4 regions of the Kitasatospora sp. NPDC096128 genome follow, and region 1 is predicted to be linked to each of the others. Evidence: riboswitches for the same ligand, from Rfam matches in the RefSeq annotation. Region 1 holds a riboswitch; each other region holds the start of a gene.
The links. A riboswitch is a leader RNA that binds a small molecule or an ion and turns the genes downstream of it on or off. The one in region 1 is predicted to bind cyclic di-AMP.

Region 1 (3,303 bases):
AGCAGGCCGGCCGCGCGGGCGGCGGCGTTGTTGACGCCGCTGGCGATGCCCGCGTGCCGCACCTCGACGGCGGCCAGCACGGTCGCGGTCAGCGGCGCGACCAGCAGGGTCATCCCGGAGCCCATCACGGCGACCGCGGGCAGCACGTCCGCCCAGTAGGAGGAGCCGGGGCCGGTGCGCAGCATCAGCAGCACCCCGGCGGCGCACAGCAGCGGGCCGACGGTGAGCGGCAGGCGCGGGCCGATCCGCTTGCCGAGGCGCCCGGCGCGCGCGGACAGGGTCAGCATCAGCACCGTGATCGGCACCAGCGCGAAGCCGGAGACCAGCGGGGAGAAGCCCGAGACGATCTGCAGCTGCACCACCAGCAGGAAGAACACCCCGCTGAAGGCCGCGTAGACGCAGAGGGTGACCAGGTTCACGGCGGTGAACAGCCGGGAGGAGAACAGTCCGAGCGGCAGCATCGGGTCGGCCGCGCGCCGCTCGACGGCCACGAAGGCGGCGGCCAGCAGCAGGCCGATCGCGCCGGTGACCCAGACGGCGGGGGACAGCCCCTCCCCGGCGGCGGTGAGCGCGTAGGTGATCGAGCCGAGGGCGAGGGCGGCGAGCAGGGCGCCGGGCACGTCGAAGCGGCCGGTGGCGGACTCGTCCCGGCTCTCCGGGACGTAACGGGAGGTCACCGCGATCACGGCGGCGGCCAGCGGCAGGTTCAGCAGGAAGATCCAGCGCCAGCCGGGGCCGTCCACCAGCCAGCCGCCGAGGAAGGGGCCGACGGCCGCCGACACCCCGCCCAGGCCGGACCAGAGGCCGACCGCCGCGGAGCGGTCGTCCGGATGGAAGACCGCCTGGAGCATGGCGAGCGAGCCCGGGGTGAGCAGCGCCCCGCCGATGCCCTGGACGGCGCGGGCGGCGATCAGCACGTGGATGGTCGGGGCGGCGGCGCAGGCCGCGGAGGCGACGGCGAACCAGACCACGCCGATCAGGAAGACCCGGCGCCGCCCGTAGCGGTCGCCGAGGGCGCCGCCGAGCAGGATCAGGCCGGCCAGGGTGAGCAGATAGGCGTTCAGGGTCCATTGCAGGGAGGCGAGGGAGGCGCCGAGGTCGGCGCCGATCCGGGGCAGGGCGACGTTCACCACCGTGCCGTCGAGCATCGCCATGCTGGAGCCGAGCACCGTTGCGAGGAGTACCCAGCGACCCTGTGCGGTGCCGAGGCGCAGAGTGCCGGCTTGAGAGGTGGCCACGGGCCGAATCCTGCGCCCGCCGGGGCGTACGTGACAAGGGTCACCGGGTGGTGTGTCGGCCGGTGGCGGTGCGTGAGCGAATGGTCGCGCAGGGGTGGGGCGGTCGGCGCAGAGTCGCGGAGCAGTGGCTCCGGGTGAATGGATTGTGCACGCACGGTGCAGCGGATCATTCGGAGGGTGACCCTGGCGGCGGGGTTGGTTGCGGGTTCAAGAGATCGACATTGCTTCACCTGAACGGATGAGTTTTAGTTCAGCGACCGCCCGGCCAGCCCGGGCGGATCCACCGGGTGGAACGCCGAGTCCTGCCGCTGCCCGGTGGCTCGCACCGAACTCTGTACGGCAGGAGCGGGGGACCCACAGGTAAGTCGCCGGACCGGAGTTCGCGCCTTTTCAGGGCGCGGACGACCAGGACCGGCTTGGGGTGAAGCCGCGCATGCGGCCGGGCAACTCCAGCCCGAACCCGACAGCTCACCTCGCAGGCGTCGGAGAGGAAAATTCCATGCCTGCACAGGCTCGTCGTATCGCCCTGCCCCGTGCCGCCCGCATCGGCATCGCCACCGCCGTCACCGGCGTCTCGTTCGTCCTGCCGCTCGTGACCGCGATGAGCGCCCAGGCGGACACCGCCCCGGCGGCCGCCAGCGCCCCGGCCGCCCCGGCCGCCCCGGCCGCTTCGCAGGCCGCCGCTCCGGCCGCCGTCCAGGGGAGCTACCGCGTCGTCAGCGGTGACACGCTGTCGCAGATCGCCGACAGCAAGCACGTCGAGGGCGGCTGGCACGCGCTGTACGAGCAGAACCGCTCGGTGGTCGGTGCCGACCCGAATCTGATCTTCCCCGGTCAGCAGCTGGCCCTCGCGGGCCACGCCGCTGACGCCGCGAAGCCCGCGGCCCCGGCTGCCGCTCCGGCTCCGGCGAAGCCGGCCAAGCCCGCGGCTCCGGCCGCTCAGGTGCAGGTCCGGACCGAGGCCGCCAAGCCGGGCGCCCAGCTGCAGACCCAGGTCCAGACCGCCGCCCCGGCCCCGGCCGTCACCGCCGCCCCGGTCGCCGCCACCTCCGGCTACGTCGCCCCGGTCGCCAACCCGGTGCTGGGCGAGGCCTACGGCGTGGCCGGCTCGATGTGGGCCTCCGGCCACCACACCGGCCAGGACTTCGTCGCCTCGACCGGCACCCCGCTGCGCGCCGTCGCCAACGGCGTGGTGGTGAAGGCCGGTTACGACGGTGCCTACGGCAACGAGGTCGAGATCCGGCTTGCCGACGGCAAGTACGCCCAGTACGCGCACCTGTCCTCGATCGGCGTGAGCGTCGGTCAGAGTGTCACCGTCGGCCAGCAGCTCGGCCTCTCCGGTGCGACCGGCAACGTGACCGGCCCGCACCTGCACTTCGAGATCCGTACCGGTCCGGAGTACGGCTCGGACATCGACCCGGTCGCCTACCTGCGGGCGCACGGCGTCGCGCTCTGACCCACCGGGTCCTTCCGCGGGATCCTCTGAACCACCGCTGATGCGGGGCGAATCGACCGCCTGGGATGGTCATGTCGGGTGACCGCTCGACCGGGTGATCGCCGCACCAGTGGACTCGGGCGCGGGACACGCCCATGGCCGGCCCGGCCGTGCGAGACACCTCTCGCGCGGCCGGGCCGGCTGCTTCCGTTTCCGGCCCGGGGTGTCCGAGGTGTCAACCCCGGTGTCGGGCCTGCCTGTTGACGCTGCCTGTGGGCCTCCAGCGCTGTGCCGACCCTGGCGGGCGGCCAGTCAGTGCCGGTGGTCAGTCAGTTCCGGCGGGCCGGCAGGCCGTGTTCGGCGGCGGTGAGCAGGTCGTGCATCCGGTGGCCGAAGTCCTCGGTGTCGCAGGCGGGTTCGGGGAAGACCAGGCGGACGTCGCGGTGGCCGTGGGAGTGGTCCAGGCGCAGCACCAGGCCGTGGCGGTCCAGGGCGAGCGGGCGGACGTCCGGGTGGTGGGCGAGCAGGGCCGGGTCGAGCAGTCGGGTGAGCAGGTCGAGGGCGTCGGCGTGGTCGTCGGCCAGGTGGGTGAGCAGGGCTGCCTCGTGGCGGGCCAGCGGGTCGGGGGTG
Region 2 (3,303 bases), on a different contig from region 1:
TCAGCACCGGGTTCCCAGGAATCGCCGAGAACCTGATCACCCGCTTCAACTACCCCGGCGCCGCGCTCAAGTTGCTGCAGGAGGGCCGGATGCAGCCGACCGTCATGGTCCTGATGCGCCCCTCGCCTGCCCTGCCGCAGGACACCGAGTGCGAGGACATCCCGGGCGGCGCCCAGTCCGACACGTACTTCACCAAGGACGTCCCCTCGGCGATCCAGGCCAGCTACCGGGTCTCGACCGACCCGCAGGCCTGGGCCTTCATGGGCAACTCGACCGGCGGCTACTGCGCGCTCAAGCTGGCCATGCGCCATCCGGACGTCTTCCCGACGGCGGTGGCCCTGTCCGCGTACTACGAGGCGGCCGACGATCCGACCACCGGTGACCTCTTCGGCGGCAGCAAGCAGCGCCGCAACGAGGCCAACCTGATGTGGCGGCTGAAGAACGCGCCGCCGCCGAACATCTCGGTGCTGCTGGCCGGCACCAAGAAGGGCGACGGCAACTACAAGCAGGACACCGAGGCGTTCATCGACGCGGCGCAGAGTCCGATGAAGGTCTCCTACAGCATGCTCGAGAACGGCGGCCACAACTTCGAGACCTGGAGCGCCCTGCTGCCGTCCTCGCTGGAGTGGCTGTCCCAGCACCTCAAGGTCCCGAACCAGCCGGGCCACCCGGGTCAGGCGAACCAGCCCGGCCAGGCCGTCTGAGCCCGTCCACGGCGGCACCCGCCGGCGGGGCACATCACGCCGGGTACATGACAGCGCGCACGACACCGACCCCCGGGAGCCACGGCTTCCGGGGGTTCAGTCCGTTCCGGCGCCGGTCAGGCGACCCGCTCCAGCGTCCCGGTGTGCAGCTGGCCGACCCGGCCGCCCTCGCCCTCGAAGGTCCAGAAGGCCCGTACGGTCAGCGCGTTGAGGTCCATCACGTGGCTCACGGTGATCCCGCTCTGCTCCGTCCAGCTGATGAAGTAGATCTCGGGCGCGACCTCGGCCACGTGCAGCCGCACGTCCTCCCATTGGCCCGCCGACTCGCCGAGACCCTCCCAGCGCAGCCGGGTGCCGTCGGCCGAGTAGGAGTTGCGGAAGGCCGCGCCGTTGTCGGCCCGGAAGACGTAGGTGCGGCCGGCGAAGGCGGGCAGGGACGCGGTCATGGTGGGGCGGGACCTCTTCTCAGGAACGGGGGACGGGTGGTGCGGACCGTGCGGGTACTGCGGGTGGGACAGGTCGTACAGTGCGGGCCCGGTGCTCTTGTGCACCGCGGAAAATCCCAGGGTTCCAATTTATCCGACCGGGCGGACTTCAGGCGGCCCCGCGCCACGGCGGCCACGGCATGGCGGCCCGGCTCGACTGACCCCCACGGCCGAGGCGGCGGACGAGGAAGCGACGGGAATGATCAACTCGGCTGCCACGCAGCGTCGTTGATCGACACCACTGTGAGCTGCGCGACAACCGGCTTGATCGGGTTGTCCGTTCACGGACGGCCTGCCTAGCCTGCAACCGTCGTCCGCGGTCGCGGACCCCGCCGCCGGGACGCCGAGTCCCGTCCACCCGCCGGCGGGCACCCGAGCACCACAGCGGACGGGAGCGGGGGAACCAAGGTCAGCGCCCGACCGTACGCACCAGCGTGCGGGTCGAGGCTAGGGGTGAAGCCGCTCCACAGGCGGCCGGGCAACTGCAGCCCGAATCCGACAGCTCACCTCGCAGGCGTGGCAGAGGACCCCCATGCACCAGCCTGCCCGGCGCCGTCGCGCGCCCCGCCACGCCCTTCCGTCGCACCGCAGCCGCAACGCCACCCTCGCGGCCACCGGGGCACTCGCCATCGCCGGTGCCGGGCTGTTCGGACTGCCGTCCGTCTCCGGCGCCCAGGCCGCCACCGGGCCGACCGTCACCCAGGACCGGCTCGGGCCCGCCGCCATGGTCGCGGGCAGGGCCACCACCGCTTCGCTGAGCCTGCACTCCTCGTCCTGCTTCACCGCCAGGACCGTCGGCGTCGGCGTGCGCGACGCGCGCGGCACCAACCTGGACTTCCCGGGCAACGCGAGCAACGTGCAGCTCTGCCCGAGCGGCTTCGACTTCACCAGCGGCGCGCGCACCCTGCCCACCGGGACGTACACCCAGTTCGGCTTCTGGCAGGACCTCGGCGGCAGCTGGCACAACCTGCCCTCGCAGCAGCTGGTGGTCTCCCGCACCGGAACGCCGACCCCGACGCCGACCCCGACGCCGACCGCGGCCCCGACGCCGAGCGCCACCGCGACGCCCACGGCCACCGCGACCCCGAGCGCCAAGCCGTCCCCGAGCGCCAAGCCGTCCCCGACGGCCACCGCCACCCCCACTCCCACCGCCACCGCGACGCCCACCGCCCAGCCGACCCCGACGACGGCGCCGACCACGGCCCCGAGCCCGACCGCTGCCCCCAGCTCCAGCCCGACCGCCACCGCGAACCCGAGCACCCCGGCGCCGTCCTCCCCGATCGCCGGCAAGTCGCTGACCTGGTCCGACGAGTTCAACGGCCCGATCAACTGGGGCCAGCGCTGGGTCGGCGACAAGAGCACCGCCTACAAGTACGGGAACCACAACCCGGACGACAACAAGCTCGACTGGCTGAACAAGAACAACGTCACCGTCGCGAACGGCGTCGCCACCTTCACCGCCACCCCGGGCGGGCCGACCCTGGAGAACGGCCGGCAGTCCTGGAACACCGGCTTCCTGACCACCGAGGGCTCCGCCGAGGGCTTCCAGGTCAAGACCGGCGACTACGCCGAGACCCGGGTCAAGCTGCCCGCCGGCACCGGTGCCTGGCCCGCCCTGTGGACCTGGAAGAACGGCAACGGGGAGGTCGACTCCTTCGAGTACCACCCCGACAACCCGAACCTGCTGGAGCTGACCAACCACGTCAACCCCGGCAACCCGGACTACTACACCGACCCGAGCGCCGTCGCCGCCGACCAGTGGGTGACCATCGGCACCTACTACGGCGCCAACTCGGTGGACTGGTACGTCAACGGCGTCAAGGTGTTCTCGGACGGCAAGGGCGTGGGCGCCGACTTCTCGGCGTACCTGATCCTCAACCTCTCGGTGAGCGCCGGCAAGTACCACCCGGCGCCGACGGGGAACACCCCGATCACCATGGCCGCCGACTACGTCCGCGTCTACCGGTAACCGCGTCTACCGGCAACCACGCGTACCGGCAACCACGCGTACCGGTAACCACGAGCCCGCCCCACCGGTCATCGGAAGTCCGGCAGCCGCTCGCCGGCGGCCGGTGACCGGTGGGGCGATTCGGCCCGTCAGTCGCCGCCGCCCG
Region 3 (3,303 bases), on a different contig from region 1:
AGAGCTCGATCTGGTCGGCGCAGGTCTCGCGGTCGCGCGGCTCGAAGGGGAGGTAGCGGGTCACCTCCGGGTCGCTGTACAGCGCGTGCAGCGCGTCCAGTTCCTCCGGGGTGTGGTGGTACTCGCGGATCGCGAGCCGGGGGCCGGTGAGGCGTACGGGGACCATGGCCGCCGACCCTACCCGCGTCCGGCGACTACCGTTCGGAGCATGAACGACGAAGACCTGCGGCTCGCCCCGCGCACCAGGGCCGCCGACCTGCTCGCCTGGGCGGCCGGGCAGGACCGCGCGCCGGTGGCCGAAGCGCCGCTGCGCACGGTGCTGGCGCTGCTGGAGCTGGGCGAGGGCAGGATGCACGACGGCTGGCCCGAACTGACCTCCGACGCGGTGGAGCACCTGCTGTACGAGCGGCTCCACCTCTACGTCCAACCCGCACCGGAGGAGGACCCGTTCGCCTACGGCGAGGCCGTACGGCTGCTGGTCGACCACCAGCGGGCCGTGAAGCGGCTCAACGCCAAGCGCCAGGAGCGGCTGCACGCCGAGGCCGAGTGGCAGGGCGAGGTCGCGGTCGGGCTGCTGCGCCGCGCCGACCTGGTGACCTGGCCCCGGCTGTACGCGGTGCTGCTGCACGCCCACGGGGTGGACGTGGGCGACCCCGCGGCCGTCCGGGACTGGCTGGCCGGCTTCGCCGGGCTCGACGAGGAGGAGCGGCTGGCCGGGTACGGGGCGCTGGGGCCGACCGGCTGGCTGGACGAACCGGACGAGCAGGGCTGGGGGCCGGGCCGGGTGCTGTCCGTCGGCATGGCCACCGACGGCGCGCGACGGCTGCTGGAGCAGGGCCTGATGCGGCGCAGCTACCGCAACCTGGCCGAACTGAACGCGCTGGGGCGCCCGATGCCGGAGGAACTGACCGGGGGCTTCGAGGAGTTCGAGGCGGCGGCGGCCGAGGCGGCGCTCGACCTGCTCGGCGACTGGACGGTGCCCGGGCTGCCGCGGCTGCTGGTGGAGGAGTTCCCGGAGCTCGCGCCGGAGCCGGGGGCGGCCGAGATCGACGCCTACCTGGCGCAGCTGCCCGCGGAGGATTCGAAGGAGGAGCCGGAAGCCGCGGCGGAGGAGCCGGCGGAGTGAGCCGATGACGCGGAAGGGCCCCGGGCGACGCGCCCGGGGCCCTTCCGTACGCTCTTCGGCGGTCCTTACGGGTTGAGGCCGCGCTGCTGGAGCCAGGTCTCCGGGTCGACCGGGGCGCCGCCGCCGGGGCGGACCTCCAGGTGCAGGTGCGGGCCGGTGACGTTGCCGGTCGCGCCGACCTTGCCGATCTGCTGGCCGGAGGTGACGGTGCCGGAGCCCTTGATGATCGAGGAGAGGTGGCAGTACCAGATCTCGGTGCCGTCGGGGAGGGTCTCCACGATCCGGTAGCCGTACGAGCCGGACCAGCCGGCCGAGGTGATGGTGCCCTGGCCGACCGCGAAGACCGGGGTGCCGGTGTCGGCGGCGAAGTCCAGGCCGGTGTGCAGGTGGGCCCAGTAGCGGGCGCTCTGGCCGTAGTGGGCGGAGAGGTTGTAGTCCTTCACCGGCAGGGTGAGGGCGGCGGCCTTGGCCCGCTCGGCCTCCTCGGCGGCGCGCTTGGCCTCCGCCTCCTTGGCGGCGGCCTTGGCCTCGGCCTCCTGGGCGGCCTGCACCCGGGCGCCCTCCTCGGCGGCGGTGCGCTGGCTGTCGGCCTGCTGCTGGATGCGGGCGGCGAGCGCGAGGCCGGGGTCGGCGGCCAGGGCGACCGGCGCCTCGTCCGGGGTCTCGATGGCGGGCGCGGCGGCCGGGGTCGCGGAGGCGAAGCCGGTGGCACCCAGGGTGGCGGCGACGGCGGTGACGCCGAGCAGCGGGGAGGCTCCGCGGGTCTGACGCGGCATCCGGTGGCGGTTGGCCTCGGCCTCCGGGGCGAAGTCCTCCGGATCGAAGGGCTCCGGGCCGTCCGGGCCGGGGTGGTCGAGGAGCTGGGTACCGGCTGCGGGGCCGGCCGGGTGTGCCGGAGTGTGCGTCGACGCCACGGAGGCGCGCTCCTTTCCTTCCTTCGCGCCTACCGGGTTAGCTGACGGGTTCGGAGCAGGAAGGTCTCCTACGGCCGGGCCGGAGCCCCGCCGATTCACCCCAAGGAACGTGGTTCCCCGGCTCCCTGACCTGCCCGGAGGCCGGTCGGCGGGATTAGGCGACGGCGCACGGTGCCGTCTGGGTACGGCGTTGACGACCGCGCTGCGTTATCAAACGTTAATCCTAGGACGCTCTGATTCCAAGCCATCCGCCCGGGACGGCCGTGGAACAGGTGATCGGACGTCAACGAACGACCCCTCAATCACCCGGTTCATCTGAGTACTCCTACTCATGTGCGACCCGACCGCCCCACCGCATCCTGGCGCCATGAGCGCACCGATGCAGTCACGGACCACGGCCGCGTACTTCGCCCAGGCCGCCCTCTCCTTCGCCATCTCCGGCACCGCCCTCGCCGCCGGGATCGCCTACCTGCCCGTCGGCGGCTGGACCCGGGCCTTCCTGGGGATCGGCCTCCTCTACACCGTCACCTCCTCGTTCACGCTGGCCAAGGTGATCCGGGACCGGCAGGAGTCCTCGGACACCGTCGCCCGGGTCGACCAGGCCCGGCTGGAGAAGCTGCTCAGCGAGCACGACCCGTTCAGGGCCGAGGGGATCTGAACGGGGGGACTTGGGCGGGAGGACGCGGGCGGGAGGGCGCTGCCGCCGCTGTCGGCCGGTTCGACCGGGGCACTTGACGGCTAAGGCTATTAGCCTTAGCTTTATGGCTATCGGCAGCAACGACCGAGCCAGCGGAGGCCCACCATGAACGGCACCACCACCCCGAGCACCCAGTACCTCGACGTCCCCGGCGGCCGGCTCGCGTACGACGACACCCGGCAGGGCGACGGCACCCCCGTCATCCTGCTCCCCGGGATGCTCGACTCCCGCCGCGCCTACCGGCACCTGCACCCGCTGCTCACCGCCGCCGGCCACCGGGTGATCACCATGGACGTGCGCGGCTTCGGCGAGTCCTCGATCGTCTGGGACGACTACAGCCCCGCCGCCGTCGCCACCGACGTCCTGGCCCTGCTCGACCACCTCGGCATCGAACGGGCCGTCCTGGTCGGGCAGTCCTACACCGGGGCCACCGTGGTCAAGGTCGCCGGCGACGCACCCCAGCGGGTCGCCGGGATCGCCCTGATCGACGCCTTCGTCGAATACCGGGCCAACGCCCTCATGCAGGGCGTCATGGTCGTCATGGGCGCCGCCATGGTCCGGTGGCC
Region 4 (3,303 bases), on a different contig from region 1:
CCCGGCGCTGCCGCTGGAGCAGCAGCGGATCCGGCTGCTGGGCGGGCTGGCGATGCTGGCCCAGCGCACCCAGGCGGAGGTCACCTGTGTGTTCGACGGGCAGGACCTGGACGTCCCGGTCATCATGGCGCCGCCGCGCGGGGTGCGGGTACGGTTCAGTCGGACCGGCGAGACCGCGGACGAGTTGATCCGCCGTCTGGTCCGGGCCGAGCCGCAGGGCCGTCCGGTGGTGGTGGTCTCCACCGACCGGGAGGTCGCGGAGGGCGTGCGGAAGGCGGGTGCGCGCCCCGTGGCCTCGGTGCTGCTGCTGAACCGGCTGGCCAGGCCCTGAACCGGGGGCGAACGGCGTGACGGCAGGTCAATGCGGCTCCGGCGCGGGTGTGCGGATCCGGTGAAGTCAGTGGGAGAACCCGGAGTTCACGCCTTCGGGGGAGTGGCAAAACGGATAGATCTTCACTAGGGTCTGGCGTCAAACCTATTTTCCGGAATCTCACCTGATCGGGTGAGTCCGTTGGAAGAAGGAGCCGGTCCCTTGGCCTCCCACCGCCGTCCCAAGCAGCCGAGCCGCGCGCGGGTCTCCGTGCTCACCGCGGCTGCTGCGACCGCGGTCGCCCTCTCCGCCCAGGTCGCCGCGCACGCTGCCCCGCAGCCGAACAAGAGCGACGTCAAGGCGCAGATCGACCAGCTCCAGCAGGAACAGGAGCAGGCGGCCGAGAAGTACAACGGCGCCAAGGAGCGGGCCGACCAGCTCCGCAAGCAGGCCGACCAGCTGCAGGACCAGGTGGCCCGCAGCCAGGACCAGATGAGCCAGCTGCAGGTGGGCCTGGCCCAGGTCGCGGGCGAGCAGTACCGCACCGGCGGCATCGACCCGTCCGTCCAGCTGATGCTCTCCTCCGACCCGTCCGGCTACCTGGACAAGGCGTCGAGCGTCCAGCAGGCCAGCACCACCCAGACCGAGGCGCTCAAGGGCCTGCTCGACCAGCAGCGCCGGCTGGACCAGGAGAAGGCCGAGGCGGCCGCCGTGCTGGCCTCGCTGGACTCCACCACCAAGGACCTGAACCAGGCCAAGACGGACGTCAACACCAAGCTGAAGGCCGCCCAGGACCTGCTGAACTCGCTCAGCGCCGCCGACCGGGCGGCCCTGCGGGCCCAGCAGCAGCAGGACGACCGCGCCTCGCGCGGCGCCGACCGGGTCGACCTCGGCAATCTGCCGCCGGCCAGCGGCTACGCGGCCGTGGCCGTGGCCAAGGCGATGAGCAAGCAGGGCTCGCCGTACGTGTGGGGCGCCACCGGGTCCAGCACCTTCGACTGCTCGGGCCTGATGGTCTGGGCGTACGGCCAGGCCGGCGTCTCGCTGCCGCGCACCTCGCAGGAGCAGGGCCACATCGGGACCGCCGTGACGCTCTCCACCGCCCAGCCGGGCGACCTGGTGGTCTACGGCAACGACATGCACCACGTCGCGATGTACATCGGCAACGGCATGGTGGTCCACGCGCCGCACACCGGTGACGTGGTGAAGGTGATGAAGGCCGACGCGATGCCGATCAACACGATCCGCCGGATCTGACGGTCCGGCACCTCCCCGAGGGGCCGGTTCCGGCCCTGTGATCCGCGCCACCTCCGGTCGGGGGTGGCGCTTCGGGTTCGCCTCTTTCGCGGCCGGACGGTGAGAGTCGATCAGCTTTGCGTGCGGCGGCGATCACCATCAGTCATTTTCACAAAAGAACATGGGTAATCTTCCGTCTTTTTTCTGACAAGGATTTGAACGGATCACGGTTCAGTTACTAGGGTCGTGCTCCGAACCACCGCACTGTCGATCACCCAGCCTGGGTGGCGGCGGTGGTTACCGTCGAGTTCGCGAAACAGCGGGGCAGGTCGAAGCGACTGCCCGACAGGGGAGCCCAGTAGTCGGGGGTGCTGCGGAGCGGAGCCGGGGAACCACGTTCCTCCGGGGTGAATCGGCGCCAGGTCGGCCGTAGGTGAGGCCGGTGAGGCGTCGTAGGGCATGCTTCCGGCCCGAACCCGTCAGCTCACCCGGTAGGCGGCCGTAGGAAGAAGGAGTCCGCCTTCGTGGCGTCCCATCGTCGTCCCAAGCCCGCCAGCCGTGCCCGCGTCTCGATCATGACCGGCTTCGCCGCCGCGGCCGTCGCCCTGTCCGCGCAGTCCGGCGCGCACGCCGACCCGCAGCCGACCAAGGACCAGGTCAAGGAGCAGGTCGACCAGCTCAACGAGCAGGCCGAGCAGGCGACCGAGAAGTACAACGCCGCTCAGGAGAAGCAGCAGGAGCTGGAGAAGCAGGTCTCCGGCATGCAGGACCAGGTGGCCCGGCAGCAGGCGCAGGTGACCGACCTGCAGGGCGGCCTCGCCGAGATCGCGGGCGAGCAGTACCGCAACGGGGGCATATCCCCGACCGTCCAGCTGATGTTCTCCTCCACGCCGGACAACTTCCTGAACCAGGCCGGTGCGCTGAACCAGGCCGGCAGCACCCAGAAGAACCAGCTGAAGCAGCTCCAGGAGCAGCAGCGCAAGCTGGACCAGGACCGTACCGAGGCCCAGGGCAAGCTCGCCGAGCTGGAGTCCACGACCCAGCAGCTGAAGGCCTCCAAGGACGAGGTCCAGAACAAGCTGAAGGCCGCCCAGGACCTGCTCAACACGCTGACCGAGCAGGAGCGCCAGGCCATCAAGGCCGCCGAGGACAAGGCCGCCGCCGACGCCGCCGCGAAGGCCGCCGCCGCCAAGCCCGCCACCCCGGACCGCGCCTCCCGCGACAGCAGCCGCAGCGACCTCGGCTCGGGCTCCACCGCCGCACCGGTCAAGATCGCCCCGGGCAGCTCGCACGGCGCCGCCGCACTGGCCGCCGCCGCCACCAAGATCGGCAGCCCGTACGTCTGGGGCGCCACCGGCCCCGGCTCCTTCGACTGCTCCGGCCTGATGGTCTGGGCGTTCAACCAGGCGGGTGTGTCGCTGCCGCGCACCTCGCAGGAGCAGGCCGGCGCCGGCACCCGGATCGGCTCGGACATCTCCCAGGCCCAGCCCGGCGACATGCTGATCTTCTACGGCGACGCCCACCACGTCGGCATCTACGCGGGCAACGGCCAGGTGCTGCACGCTCCCAAGCCGGGTGCGTCGGTGCGCTACGAGGCCGTCTCCAACATGCCGCTGTCCTCCATCGTGCGGGTCTGATCCCCGCCCAGGTGTTCACTGGCCCGGTCCTCCGTCACGGAGGGCCGGGCCTGCGGCTTTTCCGGCTGATCGACCGAATGTCCGAATAGAGGTCAAATATTCGGGTCGGTAGGGGTTTGG

Region 2: it holds a riboswitch for cyclic di-AMP, as region 1 does, so the genes downstream of both, ABTY61_RS08880 (glycoside hydrolase family 16 protein) here and ABTY61_RS14450 (M23 family metallopeptidase) in region 1, are expected to answer to the same signal.
Region 3: it holds a riboswitch for cyclic di-AMP, as region 1 does, so the genes downstream of both, ABTY61_RS26345 (M23 family metallopeptidase) here and ABTY61_RS14450 (M23 family metallopeptidase) in region 1, are expected to answer to the same signal.
Region 4: it holds a riboswitch for cyclic di-AMP, as region 1 does, so the genes downstream of both, ABTY61_RS10425 (NlpC/P60 family protein) here and ABTY61_RS14450 (M23 family metallopeptidase) in region 1, are expected to answer to the same signal.

Annotation. Positions count from the first base shown of each region.
Region 1 covers NZ_JBEOSP010000010.1:190,191-193,493, reverse strand. Annotated here, with positions in the region: gene ABTY61_RS14455 (MFS transporter) at 1-1,238, opposite strand, end outside; cyclic di-AMP (ydaO/yuaA leader) riboswitch at 1,552-1,735, shown strand; gene ABTY61_RS14450 (M23 family metallopeptidase) at 1,738-2,694, shown strand; gene ABTY61_RS14445 (DUF2470 domain-containing protein) at 3,003-3,303, opposite strand, start outside.
Region 2 covers NZ_JBEOSP010000005.1:311,482-314,784, forward strand. Annotated here, with positions in the region: gene ABTY61_RS08870 (alpha/beta hydrolase) at 1-704, shown strand, start outside; gene ABTY61_RS08875 (MoaF-related domain-containing protein) at 821-1,255, opposite strand; cyclic di-AMP (ydaO/yuaA leader) riboswitch at 1,593-1,719, shown strand; gene ABTY61_RS08880 (glycoside hydrolase family 16 protein) at 1,722-3,158, shown strand; gene ABTY61_RS08885 (hypothetical protein) at 3,287-3,303, opposite strand, start outside.
Region 3 covers NZ_JBEOSP010000026.1:16,233-19,535, forward strand. Annotated here, with positions in the region: gene ABTY61_RS26335 (GNAT family N-acetyltransferase) at 1-166, opposite strand, end outside; gene ABTY61_RS26340 (hypothetical protein) at 209-1,126, shown strand; gene ABTY61_RS26345 (M23 family metallopeptidase) at 1,192-2,040, opposite strand; cyclic di-AMP (ydaO/yuaA leader) riboswitch at 2,053-2,211, opposite strand; gene ABTY61_RS26350 (YiaA/YiaB family inner membrane protein) at 2,408-2,698, shown strand; gene ABTY61_RS26355 (alpha/beta fold hydrolase) at 2,843-3,303, shown strand, end outside.
Region 4 covers NZ_JBEOSP010000007.1:61,564-64,866, reverse strand. Annotated here, with positions in the region: gene ABTY61_RS10435 (NYN domain-containing protein) at 1-331, shown strand, start outside; gene ABTY61_RS10430 (C40 family peptidase) at 533-1,567, shown strand; cyclic di-AMP (ydaO/yuaA leader) riboswitch at 1,906-2,060, shown strand; gene ABTY61_RS10425 (NlpC/P60 family protein) at 2,071-3,183, shown strand.